2 regions of the Bacillus tuaregi genome follow, and region 2 is predicted to be linked to the other one. Evidence: predicted binding sites of a transcription regulator. Region 2 holds the regulator's gene; the other holds the start of a gene.
The links. The regulator LexA, encoded in region 2, represses DNA repair genes until DNA is damaged. The targets are predictions, from matches to a motif close to CGAACATATGTTCG.

Region 1 (11,491 bases), 1.2 Mb from region 2:
TATGTTTATTGCGATTGGTAGCTTTGGGATTGTGATTCCGATATTACCTGCCTATTTAGAGTCGATTAACCAGGGGGGGACAGCAGCTGGGTTAATGATTGCGATTTTTGCCGGTGCCCAGTTTATCTGTTCGCCGATTGCTGGGAAGTGGACGGATCAATATGGACGAAGAAAAATGATTATATTTGGACTTATGGGTCTGACGCTTTCAAGTTTTATCTTTTATGGATTTGACTCCATTTGGATGCTGTACGCTTCTCGTGTGATTGGAGGAATGGGCAGTGCCCTCCTTGTACCGGCTATTTTTGCCTATGTAGCGGATATCACCACGATGGAGCAGCGGGCAAAAGGAAACAGCTTTGTTTCTGCAGCGATGTCCTTAGGGATTGTCATTGGACCGGGAATTGGAGGCTTTCTAGCTGATCTTGGACTAAAAATGCCATTTTTAATTTCGGCCATTGTATCGCTTGGGGCAGTAATCTTTTCGGTTATTGTTCTAAAGGAAAGTCAAGTCGTTCAACCGGGTGCTATTGAACTGCCGCAGGAAGAATCAATGGCTAAGAAAATGGTGCGCTCGGTCAAAATGCCATACTTTATTCCGCTTATTATTACTCTGTCGATGAGCTTTGGGTTAATGGCTTATGAATCCGTGCTTGGTCTCTTTGTTGATAATCAATTCGGTGCTTCTCCGCAGGATATCGCCATCATGGTAACTTCAACGGGAATTGTTAGTGTGATTGTTCAGCTCTTTGTCGTTGACCGGATTGTGAGCCGTTACGGTGAAGGGGCTGTACTAAATATTTTCTTAGGGGTAGCAACGGTCGGGTTTTTACTTTCCTTGGTTGCTTCAAGCTATTTGCTGTTCTTTACGATTACGCTGCTCATTTTCCTTGCCACTTCCATTTTACGTCCTGTATTAAATACGCTTATTTCAAAATTAGCTGGCAATGAACAGGGCTTTGCGATGGGAATGAATAATGCTTATATGAGTATTGGGAATGTGTTAGGACCGATGCTGGCGGGAGTTCTCTATGATGTAGAAATCATTTACCCCTTCTTTTTAGGATTGACATTACTTGTTCTGACGCTTGTAACTACTATTATATGGCAGAAACGTTCCTTTAAGCGAAACTCTCATCAAAAGTCGGCTATGGGAACTAAATAATATCACATAGCTGTACTTAGCTATCGTGAATCATTGTGGAGAACCATTAAACCGTACGGTTTAATGGTTCTTTCCTTTACTGTCCTATCAAAATGGGAGCTATGCTATAATAATGTTAATAGGATATGACATAAGGGGCTGAATAATAATGATGAAACAAGTCCAGGCAGTAGAGCTATCTATTAAGAATCAAAAGAATGTTGTAACAGGTCAGGTTCTGCGAACTGTAATCTATTCGCGATTTAAAATCTTGGAGGTAAAAACGCCATCACTGACCACGTTATATTATTGTTTTTTCTATAATGATTTACCTGTATATGGGGAAGCATTGGAGCAAATTGAAATGGGGTCATTTTTGGCTAAAGCCTTTCATGAAGGAATGGTCCTGGAGGCAGACCATCCTCTTCTCCCGTTTATACTCCCTTCAGAAAAGGCTGTTATTCCCAACAAACATAAACTCTTCTCCCAGCTTCAACGTCAATTCTCTCTTCAGGAAGTAGCATATATTGCTACAGCGCTTGATTCCTTCTTTTCAAAAGAACAATTGTCAGAAACGATTGATAAGCTCTTCTTCTATTTTCGAAGAAAAGGTAGCTTCTTTAAGGCCTACCAAATCCTGCTTCTTATACATGACTTTTCTCCTGAATTAAGTGCCGCTAAAGATAGCGTGCATGTTCAGGATTTCCTTTCCTATAGTCGTTTATATCAGTCCTCTTCCTTACAAGCTATTTATAAGAAGGATCCTTTGTTTATTGAACGGCATTGCTTCAAAAATCGTATGAACGAGATGGAAGCTTCCTTTCTTAATACATTACTAAGTGAACAAGGGCGATATGTCGAGCTATTATTGCTGTGGATTGAAAAGGTTCAGAAGCTTTCGAAAGCTGATTTGGTGGATACCTATACAACAATTGCGCTTCAATTCATGACAATGGAGGATTGGATCGGACTTTTATGCTATATCCATGTGAATCCGTTCCGCACACTGCCTAATCTACAAGCTGTCATGTCTAGGATGGTGCGCGAAGACCGTTATGAAAGGGCAGCTCTTTTCTTATTAGAATGTATCGACGACCTCCCAGACTCCTATGACGGTATTCTCGACTTAGTATGGGAACGTGCAGAGGTTCATTTCATTGCTGTTCATTTTAAGACATTTATCCCCGTTATGAAAAGGCTCATCAAGCAGAATAAGCTGAAGGAATTGGAACAGAAGCTGTTTAGTCTTATTAACCTATTACTGAAAACGAATGATTTAGTGTCTGTTTCACGTATGCTTCAACCGATTCAAAGGCTTGTACCCCGCTCACCACTCTTTTTAAAAATCAATCAAATGCTTCAATTACTAGAAGACCCAGATCATATGATGGAACTGGGCCAATACTATGCTGACTTTCAGCAGTATGATGAAGCCATTGAATGCTTCTCATGGGAAATGGAACTCCATCCGGATGCTGCGGCTCCTGTCTTGCAGCTGTCCAAAATGTATCAGCATAAAGGAATGCTCGAGGAGGCATCCGCCTACCAGCAAGTTTATGATCAATTAGTGAGGAATCAAGTGACAGGCTGATGATGCCGAAAATTTCCATTGAATAAGAACGCATATTCGCTTACAATAATGAATAGAATAATACAGAACAAACGTTCTTAATTATAAGCGGAGGATGCGGTTATGATGGATTACAGTAAAATGCCGCAGCAGCAAATTTTATGCATCGATATGAAAAGCTTCTATGCGAGCTGCTCTGCTGTTATGGAGGGGCTTGATCCGCTTGACTGCTATTTAGCGGTCGTGGGTGATAAGGAACGCGAAGGGAGTATCGTTCTTGCGGCTTCACCGCGGATGAAAAAAGAATTTGGCATTAAAACGGGGGCGCGAAAGTTTGATATCCCTGATGACCCGCGGATTACGGTAGTAGAGCCAAGGATGGCCACCTATGTCAGAATTTCAATGGAAATCATTCGCGTTTTTAACCGCTATGTACCAAAAGAAGCAATCCATGCCTACAGTGTTGATGAAAGCTTTTTGAGGGTGGATGGAGCGGCAAAGCTGTGGGGAGACGCCGTGACCATAGCTGAGAAAATTAGGGACGATATTAAACGGGAATTTCAGCTTCCCTGTGCGGTCGGCATCGGTCCTAATATGCTGATGGCAAAGCTCTGTCTTGATTTGGAGGCGAAAAAACAAGGCGTGGCACAATGGAGGTATGAGGATATTCCAAATAAGCTTTGGCCAATCAGCCCACTTCGTGATATGTGGGGGATTGGAGGCAGGCTAGAGAAAACCTTGAATGGAATGGGGATTTTTACGGTGGGGCAGCTTGCCCATTATGATTTACAAAAGCTTGAGAAGAAATTTGGAATTATGGGAAATCAGCTTTACCATCATGCTTGGGGAATAGATTTGTCTGAAATCGGTGCACCGATTATGGCGGGGCAGGTTAGCTTTGGAAAAGGCCAGGTGCTAATGCGTGATTATAAGGAAGAAGAAGAAATCAAGCATGTCATTTTGGAAATGTGTGAAGAGGTGGCCAAGAGAGCCCGGACTCACCGTAAAGCAGGAAGAACGATTAGCTTTGGTGTCAGCTACAGCCAGGATGAATTTGGCGGCGGCTTTTATCGTTCTAGGACGATTGAACGCCCGACAAATGTGACAATGGAGATCTATCGTGTCTGTCTTGAACTTTTTCATGAACATTATGAAGGGAAAACGGTCAGGAAAATAACGATGTCTCTCAGTAAATTGTCCGATGATGTTGATTTTCAGTTGAATTTGTTTGATTTAAATGGATGGAAAAAGCGTGAGCTTGGCTATACGGTGGACAAAATCCGTAAACGTTTCGGCTCTGATGCTCTCTTGCGTGCTGTATCTTATACGGCTGCTGGTACGGCTAGGCAACGGGCAAAGCTCGTGGGTGGGCATAAGAGGTAAGAATTTGAAAAGACAAAGGGAGGATCTATATGATTCGTGATCGTGGCCGTATAAAATGGGTATCGATGATGCTGCCCGAGCATGTCAAGGTTTTAAGGGAATGGGCAGAAGAGGACTCGTATGAAACGAAAAAAGAGCTGGATGAGCAGCAATTAGAAATCATGAACGAAATCATTACTGAGGCAATGGAATTTGACAAGCAGGTAACGATTATTCACTTTCGCGAGCGGAAATATGAATTGCTGGTCGGTCGTATCTGCAGCTGTGATAGTTTAAACAGTCGTCTTCATGTCATAGACCGTTTTGGCGAGGAGCACCGAATTGAGTGGCAAAATATCATGGAGGTGCAGCATGCCGGATGATAGGCTTGAAGGTTTATCACTATGGCTCACTTATAAAAGTATGCTACAATCGTCCATAGTGAAAGGGGACCGTAAAAATGGAAATAACGATTACAGCTCGAGCCGCGGTGAAAATAGCAGCGTTCAGAGCAGGAAAGCAAGGCTTGTTAAAGCTGAAATATGATGCCGAGGAATGCGGCTGTGTGATGTGCGGTGTAACTAATTTATGGCTTGTGAATGAATTGGAAGACGACGACTATGCGATTGAAACTCAGTATGACAGCATTTATGTTGAGAAATCAAAAGAGGTTTTTCTCGATGATGTCCTGACCATTGACTTTCAGGAAGCAACGAATTGCTTTCAATTGAAAAGTCCAAATCAATATTTGAATCCAAGAATGAGTCTATTCGACAAGACTAACTAAAGATACCTAATCGAGGGAGATATCCTCGATTAGGTATCTTTGTTAAGAAAACCAAATTCACGTAAAAACTCATCAATGGCAGCTTCATAATCTTCCTTATTCTCATTTAAGGATTGGGCATGTGCACCGTTTTCAGCAAGAAACAGCATTTTGGGTCCTTTTTTCTTCTCATATAGGGCTTCCGTCATGGAAGGGAGAATATAAGTATCCTTTTTACTGTGAATGAACAGAATAGGGTTCTTTATTTGCTGGATGACTGAAATAGGGGAAATGTCACGCAATGAATATCTTTCCCGCATCCGCAGGAAAACATCTGCAATCGGAAGCAGCGGCCTCGGTGTCAGCTTCATTTCCGTTTTCAGTAAATAGGAAAGCTGCTCTTTAAAATCGGAAAAGGAGCAGTCGGAAATATAAAAATCAGCCCCGTCCTCAACCATTCCCGCATAGAGGAGCATTGTGGCCGCACCCATGGATTCTCCGTGAATCCCCAGCAATAAATCAGGCCCCTTCTCTTTCTTTAGCCAATTCACAACCGCTTTTAGGTCGAACTTTTCGTAATAGCCGTAACTGGTAGTCTTTCCGCCAGATTCACCATGGCGACGGTGATCATAAATCACTGCGTTAAAGCCTCTTTCAAGGAAAAGCTTCATATACTTAATCGAGTTGATTTTATTCTCAGTTACACCGTGGGAAATAATGATATAGTGCTTAGCAGAATGTGGTTCGACAAGAATCATTTTTAATTCGTATCCGAAAGGGGAAGGGATGCTTACTTCTCTTTTGGGTAAGTACTGGAACTCATCAGGATCAAACCGTCCCGCATTTTTTTCGCGGTTTAAAATCAGTTGCTCATCTTTTTTCTTGATGTACATGATCCGATTGGTAAAATAAACCCCAAAAGACGTAAGGAAGAACAGGAACGAAAAAAGAATCCGAAGCAGTTTTCTCAGGTTTTTCATTTTCATGCCTCCGATTATTTTCATGTTAGGAGAAACTGGCTGCGTATAGAATTCTCTTTATTGTAACATCTAGAGATAGGTCTAACAAAAAAACCGCTTACTAGAAGCGGCTTACTGCTGGGCATTTTGTCTTTTAGTTGGATGAATGGCGTTTTCTAAATCTTCAGCTGCAATCGTCTGCTTCACTGTATCAGCCGTTGGTTTCCCTTTTTGGCTGTAGCCCTTTTCGCGTTTTTGACTCAAGCAAATTCAACTCCTTATTGAATAGAATACATTCATTAACATGGATTAAGGAGGTGCAAATTATTCAGCAGCCGTGTGCAGACGGAAAACCGCGCTGTCAATGGGACGTGAAAGGTGTGGGGAGATAAGGTGAATAGCGTCAATCAGCTTCTCTAAGTCCACGCCTGTATCAACTCCCATCCGTGAAAGCATGTAGACGACATCCTCTGTCGCAACATTCCCTGTTGCACCCTTAGCAAAGGGACAGCCGCCAAGACCGCCGGCAGAAGCATCAAACCGAACAACCCCCGCCTCGAGGGCTGCATAAATATTGGCTAATGCCATTTTTCGTGTATCGTGAAAATGAGCAGTAATCAATTGGTTTGGGAAATTTCGGATTAACTTGGAAAATAAAGAAAAACTTTCATGTGGGGCAGCCATTCCGATTGTGTCTGCTACGCTTAATTCATCCACACCAGCATCAATAAACACATTGCAAAGTCGGATTGTATCCGCCTCAGCTATTTTCCCCTTGTAGGGGCAGTAAAAAGCAGTTGAAATACAAGCGCGGATAAAATAGCCTTTCCCCTTTAATTCAATCACAGCAGGAATCAGCTCCTTCAAGAGCTCGGAGGTGGCTTTGTTACTGTTTTTTCGATTAAACTCATCACTTACACCGGCGAAGACGGCAACAGCTCGGCACGGTGTATGCATGACTCTCTCCATTCCTTTACGATTTGGAACAAGAACGATTGCTTTCGTTTTCAAGTCAAGACAAGCAGCAACGATATCCTCGGCATCACTCATTTGTGGAACCCATTTGGGAGAAACGAAGGAGGTCAATTCCAGTTCTTGAAGGCCAGCTTCCTTTAATTTGGCAATAAAATCTATTTTAACTGCCGTTGGAATAAAATTTTTCTCGTTTTGCAGTCCATCACGTGGACCTACTTCAATAATCGTCACTTTTTTTGGCAAGTGAAGTGTCATTTTTTCTCCTCCACATCATAATCTCAAATTAGAAGGCAAAAACATCAACAAATAGATTGAAAGCGGATCCTTTTTACTACCACTTTATGAAGGTAAGAAACGCATGATGCATAAGTAGGAGCATTACAAAGGTGTGTGGAGGTTGAGGAATGAAGAGAATTTGTTCGTCGTTTGAGGAAGCAATAGCAGAGATTAGCGATGGAGCAACACTGATGGTAGGAGGCTTTGGTCTATGTGGCATTCCAGAAAATCTCATTTTGGCATTGGTAGAAAAAAATGTCCGGAATTTAACCATCATCTCCAACAACTGTGGAATAGATGATTGGGGGTTAGGCCTTCTGTTAAAAAACCGTCAAATCAAAAAAATGATTGGATCCTATGTTGGTGAAAATAAAGAGTTTGAAAGACAGGTAATTGCCGGGGAGCTTCATGTAGAACTACTGCCACAAGGAACACTGGCGGAAAAAATCAGAGCTGGAGGTGCTGGAATACCAGCCTTCTTTACCCCCGCTGGTGTTGGGACCCAACTGGAAAAAGGAAAAGAAATCCGCACTTATCATGGGAAGGAATATTTGCTTGAAGAGGCCTTAATGGCGGATTTTAGTATTGTACGGGCGTGGAAAGGAGACCGGCTGGGGAACCTAGTCTATCATAAAACAGCACGTAATTTTAATCCGATGATGGCTGCGGCTGGCCGGGTTACGATAGCTGAAGTAGAGGCGCTTGTGGAAACGGGAGAGCTCGAGGCAGATCAAATCCATACACCTGGAATCTATGTTCAAACGATAGTAGAGGGCAGACAGCAAAAACGAATGGAGCGCTTGCGCCTCAGGTAGGAGGTGTGTGTACTAGTGCAATCATAATAGATGCTACGGTCATTTTAGATGCTTACTAGCATGAATGACATCCCATGGTCGTTTTTTCCCAGCATCATGGTATAATATGAACATCATCATAAAAAGGGGAATTTGCCATGAAGAAAAGACAAGAGAAAAAATCACAAACACAAGATAAACCGGTTACCCTTGGTGATCTCCTGAACGCTGAGCTCATTAATGAACTAAAGGACAGGAAAAAAGAGCTGCAAAATCAAGAGGAGCAACACCGGTTGGCACTGGAGGAACAAAAACGGGAAGAGCGTAGATTAAAGGAAAAAAATAAATCGTTCGAGGAGCTGTTAAATGAAAGCAGCGTTAACTGGAAAGATTTTAAATAGTAAAATAAATGTGAAACAAGAAAAGAGCAGCCCATAAACGGCCATTTCTTTTCTTGTTTTTTTACGTAAAAGGTTAACGGTGTGCAACATATTTATTCGCCTTCGTATGCCCCCTGAGAAAGTCAAGTTCAACGTCTGTAAGAGGCTGACTGCGTACGGCACGAATATTTTCTTTTAGCTGCTCTAGAGAGCTGGCACCAACAATAACAGAAGCGACAGCAGGATGAGCGAGATTGTATTGTAGCGCTATTTCATTGAATGGGCGATCAAAGGGTGCCTTTAATGCTGGAAGCAGCTCGGCAAGTTCAGAATAGGAATAATCCAAATAGCCATTTTCTTTTACAGATGGTGAAGCCTTTGCCAGCATTTTCTCACTTAACATTCCCTTTGCCAGTGAGCCGCGGCAAACGACGCTTATTTGCTGTTGTTGCAGAAGTGGTAGAGCTTCTTCTTCAGGTCTTCTATCTAAAAGGCTGTATTGCATCATGACAGAAACCATCTTAGACTTTGCCGCATATTCACGAATGACATTTGGACGAATGGATGAAATTCCGTAATAACGGATGATTCCTTCCTTTTTTAGCTCATCAAAAGCCTCAATCGTTTCATCGATTGGATCATCAATGGTCCCGCCATGAAGCTGGTACAAATCAATATAGTCGGTATTGAGCCTTCTCAGACTAGCTTTAACAGCTTCCTTTATGTATGCCTTGGATGGATCCCAGCTCCAGTTATCCTTTGCTTCATTCCAACGGTTGCCTGCCTTTGTCGCAATAATCACCTTGTCACGGACAGATTTGAGTGCGGAGCCGATGATTTGTTCATTTTCTCCAAAATCATATAAATCCGCACTATCAAAGTAGTTAATTCCTTCTTCAACAGCTGTTTTTAGAATCGATTCAGCTGTCTTTTTATCATGGCCTAATGACATGCAGCCTAGCCCAAGTGTTGTAACGAATAAATCGGATTGACCTAATTGTCTTTTTTGCAAAGTGAACACCTCCTTTTCCTTTATATCATATTTTTTCCCATCAAATAGAGTATGATAAAATATATGTGCTATTAAATTTGAAATAGAACAGGGGTTATTTTATGAGTCTCCTAGAAGAAAAAACATTATCAACAGAAAAAATCTTCTCTGGGAAGGTCATCCAACTTCAGGTAGATGAGGTACTGCTTCCGAATGGGAAGAAAGCAAAAAGAGAATTAATTAAACATCCCGGGGCAGTCGCGATTATTGCGATTACAGATGAGAATCGAATGGTGATGGTTGAACAATTCCGAAAAGCCTTGGAAAAGACGATCATTGAAATTCCAGCCGGAAAGCTGGAAAAAGGAGAAGAGCCTTCAGCTTGTGCGAAGCGAGAATTGGAAGAGGAAACCGGCTATGATTGTGAGAGCATAGAATTATTAAATTCATTCTATACTTCTCCCGGATTTGCCGATGAAATTGTTCATGTATATGTTGCAAAAGGCTTAAAGAAGAAGGAAAATGCTGCTGGGCTTGATGAAGATGAGTTTGTCAATCTAATCGAATTGACTCTTAATGAAGCACAGCAAGCCATTGAGGAAAAACAAATTTGCGATGCCAAAACGGTATTTGCTGTCCAATACCTGCTGCTGCAAGAGGTGTTGAAAAACTAGATGAACCATTATTATACAGATCTTCATATTCACATTGGTCGGACAAGAAGCGGCAGAGCGGTGAAAATTACAGGAGCGAAAAGCTTAACCTTCTCCAATATTATTGCGCATGCTAGAGATGAAAAAGGTCTCAATATGATTGGAATTATTGACTGTCATTCTCCAGAAGTCATTTTGGAAATGGAGGAGCATATGGATACCGGAGAACTAATAGAGTTATCCGGCGGAGGTCTTTCATATGGGGGCTTAACGATTATTCCGGGCTCTGAACTTGAAATTTATGATGAAAGCTGTCATGGTCCGATTCATGTTCTCTGCTTTTTTCCTAGTATGATGAGCTTAAAATATTTCTCCAATTGGCTTAAAAATCATTTAAAAAATATTCACCTTAGTTCACAGCGAATTTATGCAAGTGGAAAAGAGCTGCAAAAGAAAGTAAAGGAATTGGGCGGATTATTTATTCCGGCACATGTGTTCACGCCCTTTAAAAGCCTTTATGGAAAAGGAGTGGAGAGGTCCTTAGCGGAGGTGTTTGATCCGGAAGCAATTGATGCAATTGAGCTTGGGTTAAGCTCGGATACTTATATGGCAGATGGAATTAAAGAGCTTCATTCCTATACCTTTATCTCGAACTCTGATGCCCATTCACTGGGTAAAATAGCTCGTGAGTATCAAACGGTTGCGATGAATGCTCCGACGTTTCAGGAATTAGAAAAGGCATTAGCTAACAAGGGGGAAAGAGGGATTATAGCCAACTATGGATTAGACCCACTGCTTGGTAAATACCATCAAACAGCCTGTGAAAAATGCCAGCATCGCTTCGATCCGAATGAGGGGAAATGTCAAAACTGCGGTCATCATAAGTATGTAAAAGGGGTAGCGGATCGAATTGCCGAGCTTTCCACGCCGACCGAGAATCCACCCGTGCGTCCGCCGTATATTCATCAAATTCCGCTTGAGTTTATACCGGGACTTGGACCAAAAATGAAAGAAAAGCTTTTAGACCACTTTGGTACAGAGATGGCCATTTTACATGAAGTTTCCTATGAACATTTGGAGCAGGTTGTCCCGACTCTTATGGCTGAAAGAATTATGGCAGCGCGAACAGGAGCATTGCAGCTTGCCGCTGGCGGGGCTGGAAAGTATGGAAAGGTTATGTAATTGAATGTGTGGTCAATCTAGTAAATTTCACTAGAATCATCGTCATAGATTGAATCCTCCTGCATACAATGTAGTAATAGATTGGCAGGAGGAAGCAGATAATGAAGAAAAAAATGTACCATAACGTTATTGTCACACATTTACGCGAGCATTCCTCAATTTATCTCTTTGTGATTGTGCTATTTTTAATGGGAGTTATTTTTGGTGCTATCGTTGTCAATAGCTTAAGCTTTGGCCAAAAGGAAGATTTGTTTTATTATTTAACACAATTTTTTGGACAGGTTTCAAATGGGAAAATAGCCACATCACATGATTTATTTCTGCAAAGCTTTCTGCATAACAGTAAATATATCGGTTTGATAGGACTCTTAGGAATATCGATTATCGGTCTTCCTATCATATTGATTCTATTGTTTATAAAAGGGATGGTCGTCGGCTT
Region 2 (11,491 bases):
TGATAACAAATAACCCTAGTAGAATAAACATAAATGCACGCGAACGTTTTAGATAAATATTTTGATTCTTGATTTCAAATTTGGTTGTTTTTATAAGCAATATCGAAAACAACATACCAATAACAATGGACTCGATTATTTCCATTGAGGTTAATCGAAATTCCGGAAAAACATACATTAAGGCGCCTGTACTCATAAATACAGGAGGCAATAATATTTTTTTAATTGACGCAGGTTTTTTTGCTGCCTTCATTCTCACAAACATAGCAAAAATCGCCATGCCGACAGCACCTACTGAAGATACAAGGACTAAATCCATATTTTTCATCCCTTTTTGTTTAAATCAAAACGCAATAACATTATATCTCATCCAAGCCACTCGATGAAACCATTTTGCAATATTCCTAATGGGGAATTAGTGGTCGTAATGTTATAATCAATCATATCACAGCCAACCATCTCTAAATGTGATTTAAATCCTAAGGGATATTAAAATACATCCATAATAATGAAAAGCTGACAACCATTTTACAGCTGCCAGCTTTACCTGTACTATTTAAGTACTCTATCGATAGCATCCACTACACGTGATGCATCAAATGGCTTAACAATAAAATCCTTTGCTCCCGATTCAATCGCCTCTACCACCATTTTTTGCTGCCCCATAGCCGAACACATAATGACCTTTGAGTTTGGGAATTCATTTTTTATTTCCTTAATGGCTTGAATACCGCTTACTTCAGGCATTGTAATATCCAATGTGACTAAATCAGGCTGTAGTTCACGGTACAAGCGAACAGCCTCTCTGCCATTCTCACCCTCGCCAACAATCTCATGTCCTGCCTTTGTAAGAATAGTAGATAAAGTCATTCTCATAAATTTTGCATCATCAACAATTAATATTCTAGCCAAAATGTGTTCCTCCTCATTAGTCAAACGGAATCTATATAAAGATAGTAATCAAATTCGCTCATCGAATTTGCCTCCGGATATTTACGAGCTCGCTCGTTAAAAACCTTTTCCTATTACTAAATATAAAGGAACCTATGTTGATTTACAATTCATGCATGCATTTTTTCAAGGAATATATGAATATAATTTTTCTATTAAAAACCTGTAAAGCCACCAAAAAGAGCGGATAATAAAGAAATAATCACGGTCATCCAATCGAAAAATAAGAAAACCCCAATAATGATCATCAGCCAGCCGCCGATTTTCATAATTTTCATATTATGTTTCCGAATCCAGCCCATTTTCCCAATAAAAAAGGACAGAATGAAAAAAGGAATAGCAAAGCCTAAGGTATAGGCAATCATATACAGCATTCCAGATTCAGGGTTACTTCCTGCAAGTAATATCACTGACATCAAAATCGGACCGGTACAAGGAGTCCAGCCGGCCGCAAAGGCCATTCCGATTAAGATTGATCCAATAAACCCGGAAGGTCGATTTTTAAATTCAAAACGACGATCCTTCATCATAAACTCAGGTTTGAAGATCCCCACGGTCATTAAACCGAATATGATGATAAAAATGGCACCAATTTGACGAATTAAATCCTGATAATTCATAAAGAAGCTGCCAACAACAGTTGTGCCAAAGCCAATGGCTATAAAGATTATAGAAAAACCAATTAAGAAAAAGAGTGTATGTAGCATGCTTCGTCTTTGCAACATCCCATTATCACTTTTCAGTTCTCCCACTGACATCCCTGTAATATAGGAAAGAAACGCTGGGTATAGTGGAAGACAGCATGGTGAAATAAAGCTTAAAAAACCTGCTCCCATTGCAATAAAAACATTTAAATCTGACATGATTCCGTCCCCCATTCGTGAATCTTTATCCATTCTACCAAAGGTTGACAAGAAATGATATTTTTTGAACTGTGAATGTTTTGTGACAATAATGAATATTTATTGTCTTTTTCTCATAAAGAAAGCACTCATATAGTCTGAGTGCTTGTCAAAATTACTTGCCTTGTTGTTTATTCATGGCTTGCATCATTTGATTGATTTTTTTCTGCGATGGTTTCATACCCATTTGCATCATCATCATTTTTAGCATTTGTTCATTAATTGGTGGATTTTTCTTCAAATAGCTCATCATGTACTTACGAGCAATGAAAAATCCTAGTGCTACACCAGCAATCAATGCTAATGCACCGACTAGAATGTACATACCCATTCAAACTTCCTCCTTCATGTTGTCTATCATACAGTGTACTAGACCAAAGGTTATTATACAATAAAATCAAAATGATTTCTCTACCTTCTAGACAAATTTTCTTTCTTTAATTGGCTTCAGCCAACCACATCTCTGATGATCCAGATCGATTGCGATGAATGACGTTTCTGTCTTTCTCAGGACTTCAAAAAATATGGTCTCTGCTTCGTAATTCCCATTGGCCTTCAACACTAAGTATCGCTCATGTACTTCTAACTTTGCCGTACTTCGTTTTCCTATTTCAATATAGTATGTTCCATTATTGGTATAAAAATCATGGCTATTTTGTAGGTATTGCGTTACAAATTGGTGGACTTTAAGTTCTTGAATAGGCTTAAGAATATAGTGAATCTGTTTTTCAAGTAGCTTTTTATATTCTCCAAATGCCTCTTGATAATCTTTAAAAAGCTGATAGACCATCCGCTCTTTTCCGAAGTAATGGGAGGCAAACTCATCATCAATCAAATAAAGCTGATATGTTCTCACATTAATCCTCCTCTAAACTACCCTTTTCTATTATTATAAGAAAGGACAACTAAAGAGGATGTCTGTTCCTGTCAAGAAATTAACCTATTTTTGTCGAAAGCATCATAAGCAAATTCGTCCCTCGAATTTGATTCCGGATTACCTGAGCTAGCTCAGGTAAACTACCTTTAAAAAATCCGTGACATCTGCCGGAGGCTTAACTTCATTCAGCCGGGGTTTTTACCCCCACTGGATTGAAGTACCATTTGCATTCATCCCCCACTTGTAGAAGTGGACCTGTCGCAAGCTTACGGGACAAAAAGCATTTGCTGAATGAAGTTAACAGAACTAATGCTAGTAAAATTTAATCACTGCACCAGACGAATCAACCCATTATTCATTTTACTTTAAAAATTCACCTGATAATGGCGAAAAACTTTACAAAACACTTAGAAAATAGGTTAGAATTATGGTCATATAAATTCTTGTGCATGTTAAATCATAAAGGGAATCTAGGATTTTTGAAGGAGAGACTAATATGCTGCAGCAGATTAATAAAAGACTTGAAAAAATGATGCCCTTTATTACACCGACTGGTGTCTTTTTAGGAATTATCTTTTCTTATTATGTAAAGGATTTCGCATTTTTAGTTCCATGGCTTTTCGCTTTTATGACATTTGAAGGAAGCTTGAGTATGAACTTTCGATCATTAAAGGGTGCTGTTACACATCCACTACCAGTTATTATCCTTCTATCCTTCATCCACATTGTCATGCCACTTTGGGCTTGGATAGTTGGACAATTAGCTTTTAATGGAGATGCACTGACCATTACGGGAATTATTCTAGGGATGGTCATTCCAACAGGAGTAACTAGCTTTATTTGGGTATCTATGAAAAAAGGCAATACCGCTTTAACTATTGCTCTAATCCTAATTGATGCGTTAATTGCCCCTTTTATTGTTCCCTTCAGCTTATCGCTGATGGTTGGTCAGCAAGTAGACTTAGATACTATCAATATGATGAAAGGTCTCTTCTTTATGATTGTCCTTCCTTCTGTACTTGGGATGGCATTAAACGAGCTGACAAAAGGAGAGGTAAAGGATGTTTGGAAGCCAAGATTGTCACCAATTTCGAAGATTTTTCTTGGTTTGGTCGTTATGTTAAATGGAGCAGTTGTTGCTCCCTACTTAATGAACATTCAACTTAAACTCCTATTCATTGTTTTAGTGGTCTTTTTCATTGCCTTTACTGGCTATCTTTTCTCATATTTTTTAGGAAAGCTATTAAACTATGATAAAGAAACAATTATCAGCTATACCTTTTCCGGTGGAATGAGGAACATAAGCTCTGGAGCCGTAATCGCAATGGCATATTTTCCATCTGCCGTTATTATTCCTGTTGTAGTATCTATGCTTTTCCAACAAATATTAGCTTCCATTTTCGGAGCCTTTCTTGATCGTCATTTTGCCTATCAAAATACGGAAGAAAAGAAAAGGGTTAGCATCTAATATCATCGGAACGGAAATCAACATCCACGTTTACAGAGCCAATAAAAAAGCAAAATGAGGAGATTACTTAATTCTCCTCATTTTGCTTTCTAGAAAGAATTATAGAGCCTTTACTTTTGCTACAACGTTCTCGACTGTGAATCCATACTCTTCCATAATTTTTTCACCTGGTGCTGATGCTCCAAATGTATCAATTGCTAGAACATCACCTTCATCACCAGCATAACGATGCCAGCCTAGAGATGATCCCATCTCTATTGCTAATCTCTTCTTAACTGCCTTTGGAATAACACTTTCTTTATATTCTTTAGATTGTGCTTCAAAGCGGTCCCATGAAGGCATGCTGACAACAGAAGCATAGATACCTTCACTTTCTAACGCTTTTTGTGCCTCAATTGCAAGATTTACTTCCGAACCAGAGGCAATTAATAATACATCTGCTGTATCTTTGTTTGCTGGCGACACTACATATGCACCCTTAGATACTCCTTCATAGGCATTTTGAGCAGAACCTTTAATAGTAGGAAGGTCTTGTCTTGTTAAAACAAGCGCAGTTGGTTTATCAGTTGATTCAATTGCAAGTCTCCAAGCAGCCGCTGTCTCATTACCGTCTGCAGGACGGACTACAGAAAGATTTGGCATAGCACGTAAGGCAGATAATTGCTCAATCGGTTCATGTGTAGGACCGTCTTCACCTACCGCAATACTATCATGTGTAAATACATATGTTACCGGTAATGACATAAGAGCAGCTAATCGAATAGCAGGACGTAAGTAATCAGAGAACACAAAGAACGTTCCGCCAAAAACTTTTAATCCACCATGTAATGCCATACCATTTAAGGCAGCACCCATTGCAAATTCACGAACACCAAACCAAATATTCCTACCCTCGTAAGATCCAGGTAAAAAGTCAGCAGTTCCTTTAATCAACGTTTTATTGGAGCCCGCTAAATCCGCAGATCCTCCAAATAAAGAAGGGAGATTTTTTGCAATTCCGTTTAATGCTTCACCTGATGATGCACGGCTTGCAAGTGCTTTACCTTCTTCATATACCGGAAGGTCTTTTAACCAATCCGAAGGTAATTCATTATGGATAGCCTGTTCAAGCTCTTTACCTAATTCAGGGAACTCATTTTTATATTGAGCAAATAGTTCAGCCCATTCTTTTTCTTTTTTCTCACCTTGTTCAACAATTAACTTTCTAAATTGGTCGTAGACTTCTTCTGGGACATGGAAGTCCTCTTCAAATGTCCAATTATATGCTTCTTTTGTTAACTTAATCTCATCTGAACCAAGTGGAGAACCATGTGAAGCAGATTTTCCAGATTTATTTGGTGAGCCGTATCCAATAACCGTACGTACTTCGATTAATGTTGGTCTAAGTTCATCCTTCTTCGCTTCTTCAATAGCATTAGCAATTTCTGTAAGATCATTTCCATCCTCTACACGTAGATATTGCCATCCATAAGCTTTAAAACGGTTTTCTACACTTTCTGAGAAGGATTGGTTTAAATCACCATCTAGTGAGATATCATTAGAATCATAAAGAACAACTAAACGGCCTAATTTTAAGTGACCAGCAAGTGAAGCTGCTTCAGCTGATACACCCTCCATTAAATCGCCATCGCCACAAATACTGTATGTATGATGATCAACTACTTTATAATTGTCTTTATTATACACCTCTGCAAGGTGTCTTTCAGCCATTGCCATCCCAACAGCCATAGCAATTCCTTGTCCAAGCGGACCAGTTGTAGCGTCTACACCAGGAGTGTGACCGTATTCAGGGTGACCAGGAGTTTTACTACCCCACTGACGGAATTCTTTTAAATCATCCATGCTTACGTCATAACCTGATAGATGAAGCATACTATACAACAGCATAGAACCATGACCAGCTGAGAGAACAAAACGATCACGATTAAACCACTGAGGGTTTTTAGGATTATGATTCATAAAACGGCTCCATAAAGTATAGGCCATTGGAGCAGCACCCATTGGCATACCTGGATGACCGGAATTGGCTTTCTCGATTGCATCAATGGATAATGTTCGAATTGACGCAATGGCTAACGAATCGACTTGATCAAACATAAAAATTAACATCCTTTCCAATCTATATTGAATGGTCATACCTTAATAGTAATCCATTCGCAAATGACTACGCTTTTAATATTATAGTGAGAAGGTTTTTTATTCAACAAAATCTGAGAAAAAAACAATATTTTTCATATTGACCATTTCTAAATGATGTAATATGAAGAAGTATTTTATTTATTCGAAATCTGAATGACTTGCTTAGGATATCCTTAATCAAAAAATCTATGTAAAAAAGAGCTAACTCTGATGGTGATCCTTCAAATAGTAATCACTTAACAAAGTTCGCTCTACTTAATTAATGCAAATTTTTACGCTGCATTTTTTTTAATTTTTCAGGGGTTACATCATTGCCTTTAGGATCAATAACTGTGACCGTTTTTAACGTATTTAACATGGATGAACGAAATGTTTGTAAGTATTCACCGCGTAGCTTTGACTGCTCCTTTGCTTCAAGCTCGGTTAGTCCTGATTCCTTTGACTTTTTAGCCAATTCATTAATCCTTGCCAATTTTTCTTTAGAAAGCATCTTGTCCTCCTTACTCCAAAAACATTGAATCAAATTTGCCCGTCGAATTTGCGTCCGGATTACCTGAGCTAGCTCGGTAAACTACCTTTAAAAAAATCCGTGACATCCGCCGGAGGCTTAACTTCATTCAGCCGGGGTGTGAACCCCCACTGAATCGAAGAACTATTTGCATTCATCCCCCACTTGTAGAAGTGGAGGATTTCTGTACCTGTCGCAAGCTTTCGGTACAAAAAGCATTGGCTGAATGAAGTTAAATTCTAATCAATAGGATACAAGACATAATACTAAAAACTAGTCTGATTGACAACTATTTTGCCGTATTTTCACTTTCCTCCATGAATTCCTGATACCTGCGATGAACCGTTGCTTTTGAAATAGAATATCCAAAGCCCTTTAAGGTTGCAGCAATTTCTGAAAAGGTCAGTCCGTTTTTTCGAAGACGAATAATTTCCTCTAATGGCACAACAATCTTTTCACGTCCAGCATTTTTCCCTTGATGTTTAAGGTTTTTTTGCGGTTGGTAGCCATTATTTATCGCCCTATTCATACCTCTTTTTATTTTTACATTATGTAATTTCCGCTGATATTCTTCTACCATACTGACAATTTTTAATACCATTGAATCTGAATCAGAAAGCTGTAATTCACCATTATGTGCAATACTGTAAAGTTTTACCTGTTCCTTTAAGATACAGTGAAGCAAGGCAATTTTTGCATTGCCTCGTCCTAATCTAGTTTCATCCTGTATTAGAACGGCTGAAGCCTGTTTGCTACTTATAAGGGATAACAGCTCTAGTATTCCATCCCGCTCTAAATCATAACCACTTGCCTGTTCTTTAATCACTTTCACGACGTCAAAGTGATTTATTTTCGCTAATTCAAGCAGCTCTATTTCCTGACGTTGAAGAGATGTTTCCTGCGCTTCTTTTTCTGTGCTAACCCTGCAGTAAACGATTGCTTTCATGGTTCCTCCCCGATTTTACTTTTTAATTACTTGCTAAATCTTGAATCTCCACCAACTCTGCATGGCCAGATTTAATCGGAATGGTGAGATTATCGCCAACAAAGATGTGATCTCCTGAGATTCCGTTGTAATGCTCCACCCATTTGATAAATTCCCTTTCCGATAAACCATGCTGCTCTTCATATTTTTGTGATAGCTCCCAAAGTGATTCTCCTGCTGATACTGTTATAGTCATATAATGATCATGTGAAAGAGGCAAATTAACCTTAATAACAACTAAGGAAATCATACATAAAACAACTAGAATAATAGCATATGAGTATTTACTCCACAATTTTCTCATGTTCGCACCTCATTTTCGAATATACGTTCTCTTTATGTGTCCATTATAGTACGAACATTTGTTTTGTGTCAACTTTTTTTAGAACTTATGTTTGTATGCAAAGCTATTTCATGCTATTATTAATATAATAAGAAAATAATAAGGGGTGATATAGATGGCAAAACTATCAAAACGTCAGCAGGATATCCTCGAATTCATCAAAAATGAAGTCAAACAAAAAGGGTATCCACCTTCCGTAAGAGAAATCGGTGAAGCAGTAGGACTTGCATCTAGTTCAACAGTTCATGGTCATTTAGCCCGTCTTGAAACAAAGGGATTAATAAGAAGAGATCCAACAAAACCTAGAGCCATTGAAATTCTTGATATAGATGAAGATGCTCATATTCCAAGAAGCAATGTCATTAATGTACCTATAGTCGGTAAAGTGACAGCAGGACAACCCATTACAGCAATTGAAAACGTTGAAGAGTTTTTTCCATTGCCAGAAAGCCTTGCGCCTTCTGATGAACAATTATTTATGCTCGAAGTGATGGGAGATAGTATGATTGAAGCTGGAATTCTTGATGGTGATTATGTGATTGTTCGACAGCAAAGCACTGCCAATAATGGGGATATTGTTGTGGCAATGACAGATGAAGATGAAGCGACGGTAAAACGTTTCTTTAAAGAAACGGATTATTTTAGACTTCAGCCGGAAAATTCTGCTTTGGATCCTATTATTCTTCGAAACGTATCCATATTAGGAAAAGTAATTGGGGTATATCGTCATATTCATTGATTCTTAAAGTACTAACAAATCAAATTCGCCCGTCGAATTTGCGTCCGGATTTTTATCGAACCCGCTCGATAAACTACCTTTAAAAATCCGAGACATCCGCCGGAGGCTTAACTTCATTCAGCCGGGGTTTGTACCCCCACTGAATCGAAGAAGCATTTGCTGAATGAAGTTAAAAAAGGCGTAAGATTCCCACAAAGAGATACTTACGCCCCATTACTACTTAAACCAGCCTTTTTCCCTTGACCTTTTTATTGCTTCTATCCGGTTCGTTACTTCTAATTTATCTAATATAGTAGAAATATAGTTTCGAACGGTTCCAGATTTAATGCTAAGCTCATCCGCAATTTCTTTCGTATTCTTCCCGTCAGCAACAAGCTCTAACACTTCTTTCTCTCGTTCAGTTAATGGGTTTTCTTCACTATAGAAATCATCCATTAGCTCCGGTGCATAAACCCGTTTACCCGCCATTACACTACGAATAGTATTAGCTAATTCTTCGCTTGGACTATCTTTTAATAAATAACCACTTACACCAGCTTTTAATGCGCGCTGGAAATATCCAGTTCTGGCGAATGTTGTAAGGATAATGACCTTGCATCCAAGTCCATTCAGTTCTTCAGCTGCTTCTAGACCACTTTTTATCGGCATTTCAATGTCCATTATACAAACATCTGGTTGATATTTATGTACAAGTTCAACTGCCTGCTCCCCATTACTAGATTTCCCTACTACTTCCATATCCTCCTCTAAATTAAGTAAGGAACCTAGTGCACCCAACATCATTTGCTGGTCCTCAGCTATCACAATACGAATCATTTAATTGCACCTCCACTATTCAGATTGCTTTACCACATTCGGCACCTTTATAATTACGTTCATTCCTTGTTCGGATTTTGTTTCCAGAGAGCCATTTACAAACTCTAATCTTTCTCTCATTCCAATTAGTCCATTTCCCTTTTCCATACCATCTTCAGATGCCATGCCTATTCCATCATCTTTAATGGTAATGATAATCTCCTTACTCGACTGATGAAAACTAATGCAACAATTAGAGGCTTTACTGTGTTTTACAACATTCGTTACTGCTTCCTTTAAACACATTCCTAATATATTTTCTAAAAATAATGATACATTGGAGAGTGAGTTTTCACCCGTTATTTTCACATTAATTTCCGCAGCCGCAAGTAGCTTCTTAATATGGCTAATCTCCTCTTTTATCCTTGTACCCCGCATATTAGAGACCATTTTCCGAACCTCATTTAAAGCTGTCCTTGCCGTCTGTTGAATATCTTTTAATTCAGCCCGTGCCTGTGCAGAATCCTTATCCATAATTTTTCTAGCTAAGTCACTTTTCAAACCAATGAGCGAAAGCTTTTGCCCTAATGTGTCATGAAGATCACGGGCGATACGCTGCCGTTCCTCTTGTACAATTAAATCAGAAATTCTCTTGTTAGCAAAGGCTAGCTGAGCTTCTAATTGCTCTCGTTTTTTTCGATTATAAATATTAAATGGCAATAGTATCACACTAATCCAAATAATGACAATAAAGGGGAACTGCTTTAAAAAAAGCTCATCTTGAATAATAAAATTATAATTTATGGCCACTGTTGAAGTTACCAAATGAATAACATAAAAGGTAACAAAGGCTACTTTATTTTTAAAATTCCCAATTAAATAAGCCAGAAAAAAAGCAAAATAGACATAGCCTAAGAAGGTTGTCATTGTAAGAGAAATAACCATTAGTAAACTAGTCCACAGATATTTCATCCAGGTAGTTGAAATAAAAGCAAACCGATAGGAAACAAAAAAGAAAACAGACAGCACTATCCCTGTTACAATTTGCGCAATCGAGGACCATTGGAAAATGAAGTAAAACGGTAAAACCGCAAACAGCGACCATATATACGGTGATACTCCTGTACTACTTGAGAACAATTGCAATCTTTTTTTCATTCAGAAACCTCTTTATTTAGGATAGTACTATCATAACAAAAGAAAAGAAGGAAGTCTTAAATAAACTTCCTTTTAATCCACCATCTTATGAAATAATTTTTGTCTTACGGCTCTTTTTTTGATATCCCGGAAACTGACAAACTGCTTGCTTCCCTCATCCCACAGTCGATAATGAATGGCATGTAGGCTTGAACGGATGGTAACAGTTGGCACTGTTTTTAAGGGTAGATTATGGTCATGTACTTCCTCAAGGTAATAATTCGGTACTCTCGGGCTTAAATGGTGTACATGATGGTAGCCTATATTTCCTGTAATCCACTGAAGTACTTTTGGCAGTTTATAAAATGAACTTCCTTCAACTGCTGCTTTTACAAAGTCCCAATTTTCTTCTGCTTCAAAATATGAATCCTCAAAATGGTGTTGAATATAAAATAACCAAATACCTAGGAAACCTGATATAAATAAAATCGGCCCCTGGATCATGAAAAAAGCCTGCCAGCCGATTAGCCCGCACATTAGTACATATAGTAATAGTGCCGCTATTGTAGTGAAGTATGTGTTGAGTCGTTCTTTTAAACGTGCAGCCTTGCGATTGATACGATTTGAAATCAAAAATAAATATAAAG

Region 1: a site for LexA is predicted at 2,761-2,774, ahead of BQ5321_RS17265 (Y-family DNA polymerase). Genes of this name have one in related genera too.

What each region holds. Positions count from the first base shown of each region.
Region 1 is NZ_LT629731.1:3,089,253-3,100,743, reverse strand. It holds gene BQ5321_RS17275 (MFS transporter) at 1-1,165, shown strand, start outside; gene BQ5321_RS17270 (hypothetical protein) at 1,314-2,735, shown strand; gene BQ5321_RS17265 (Y-family DNA polymerase) at 2,838-4,097, shown strand; gene BQ5321_RS17260 (YolD-like family protein) at 4,127-4,459, shown strand; gene BQ5321_RS17255 (iron-sulfur cluster biosynthesis family protein) at 4,537-4,863, shown strand; gene BQ5321_RS17250 (alpha/beta hydrolase) at 4,893-5,813, opposite strand; gene BQ5321_RS24855 (hypothetical protein) at 5,934-6,065, opposite strand; gene BQ5321_RS17245 (hydroxymethylglutaryl-CoA lyase) at 6,126-7,031, opposite strand; gene BQ5321_RS17240 (CoA transferase subunit A) at 7,181-7,867, shown strand; gene BQ5321_RS17235 (YqkE family protein) at 8,005-8,247, shown strand; gene BQ5321_RS17230 (aldo/keto reductase) at 8,321-9,238, opposite strand; gene BQ5321_RS17225 (NUDIX hydrolase) at 9,340-9,891, shown strand; gene BQ5321_RS17220 (endonuclease Q family protein) at 9,892-11,052, shown strand; gene spoIIM (stage II sporulation protein M) at 11,154-11,491, shown strand, end outside.
Region 2 is NZ_LT629731.1:1,911,552-1,923,042, reverse strand. It holds gene BQ5321_RS11525 (CcdC family protein) at 1-319, opposite strand, end outside; gene BQ5321_RS11520 (response regulator) at 553-912, opposite strand; gene BQ5321_RS11515 (cytochrome c biogenesis CcdA family protein) at 1,107-1,814, opposite strand; gene BQ5321_RS11510 (YneF family protein) at 1,969-2,184, opposite strand; gene sirA (sporulation inhibitor of replication protein SirA) at 2,272-2,709, opposite strand; gene BQ5321_RS11500 (bile acid:sodium symporter family protein) at 3,227-4,198, shown strand; gene tkt (transketolase) at 4,298-6,295, opposite strand; gene BQ5321_RS11490 (DUF896 domain-containing protein) at 6,597-6,827, opposite strand; gene BQ5321_RS11485 (YneB family resolvase-like protein) at 7,135-7,791, opposite strand; gene yneA (cell division suppressor protein YneA) at 7,814-8,134, opposite strand; gene lexA (transcriptional repressor LexA) at 8,289-8,912, shown strand; gene BQ5321_RS11470 (response regulator transcription factor) at 9,129-9,728, opposite strand; gene BQ5321_RS11465 (sensor histidine kinase) at 9,744-10,865, opposite strand; gene BQ5321_RS11460 (Delta(5) desaturase DesA) at 10,938-11,491, opposite strand, start outside.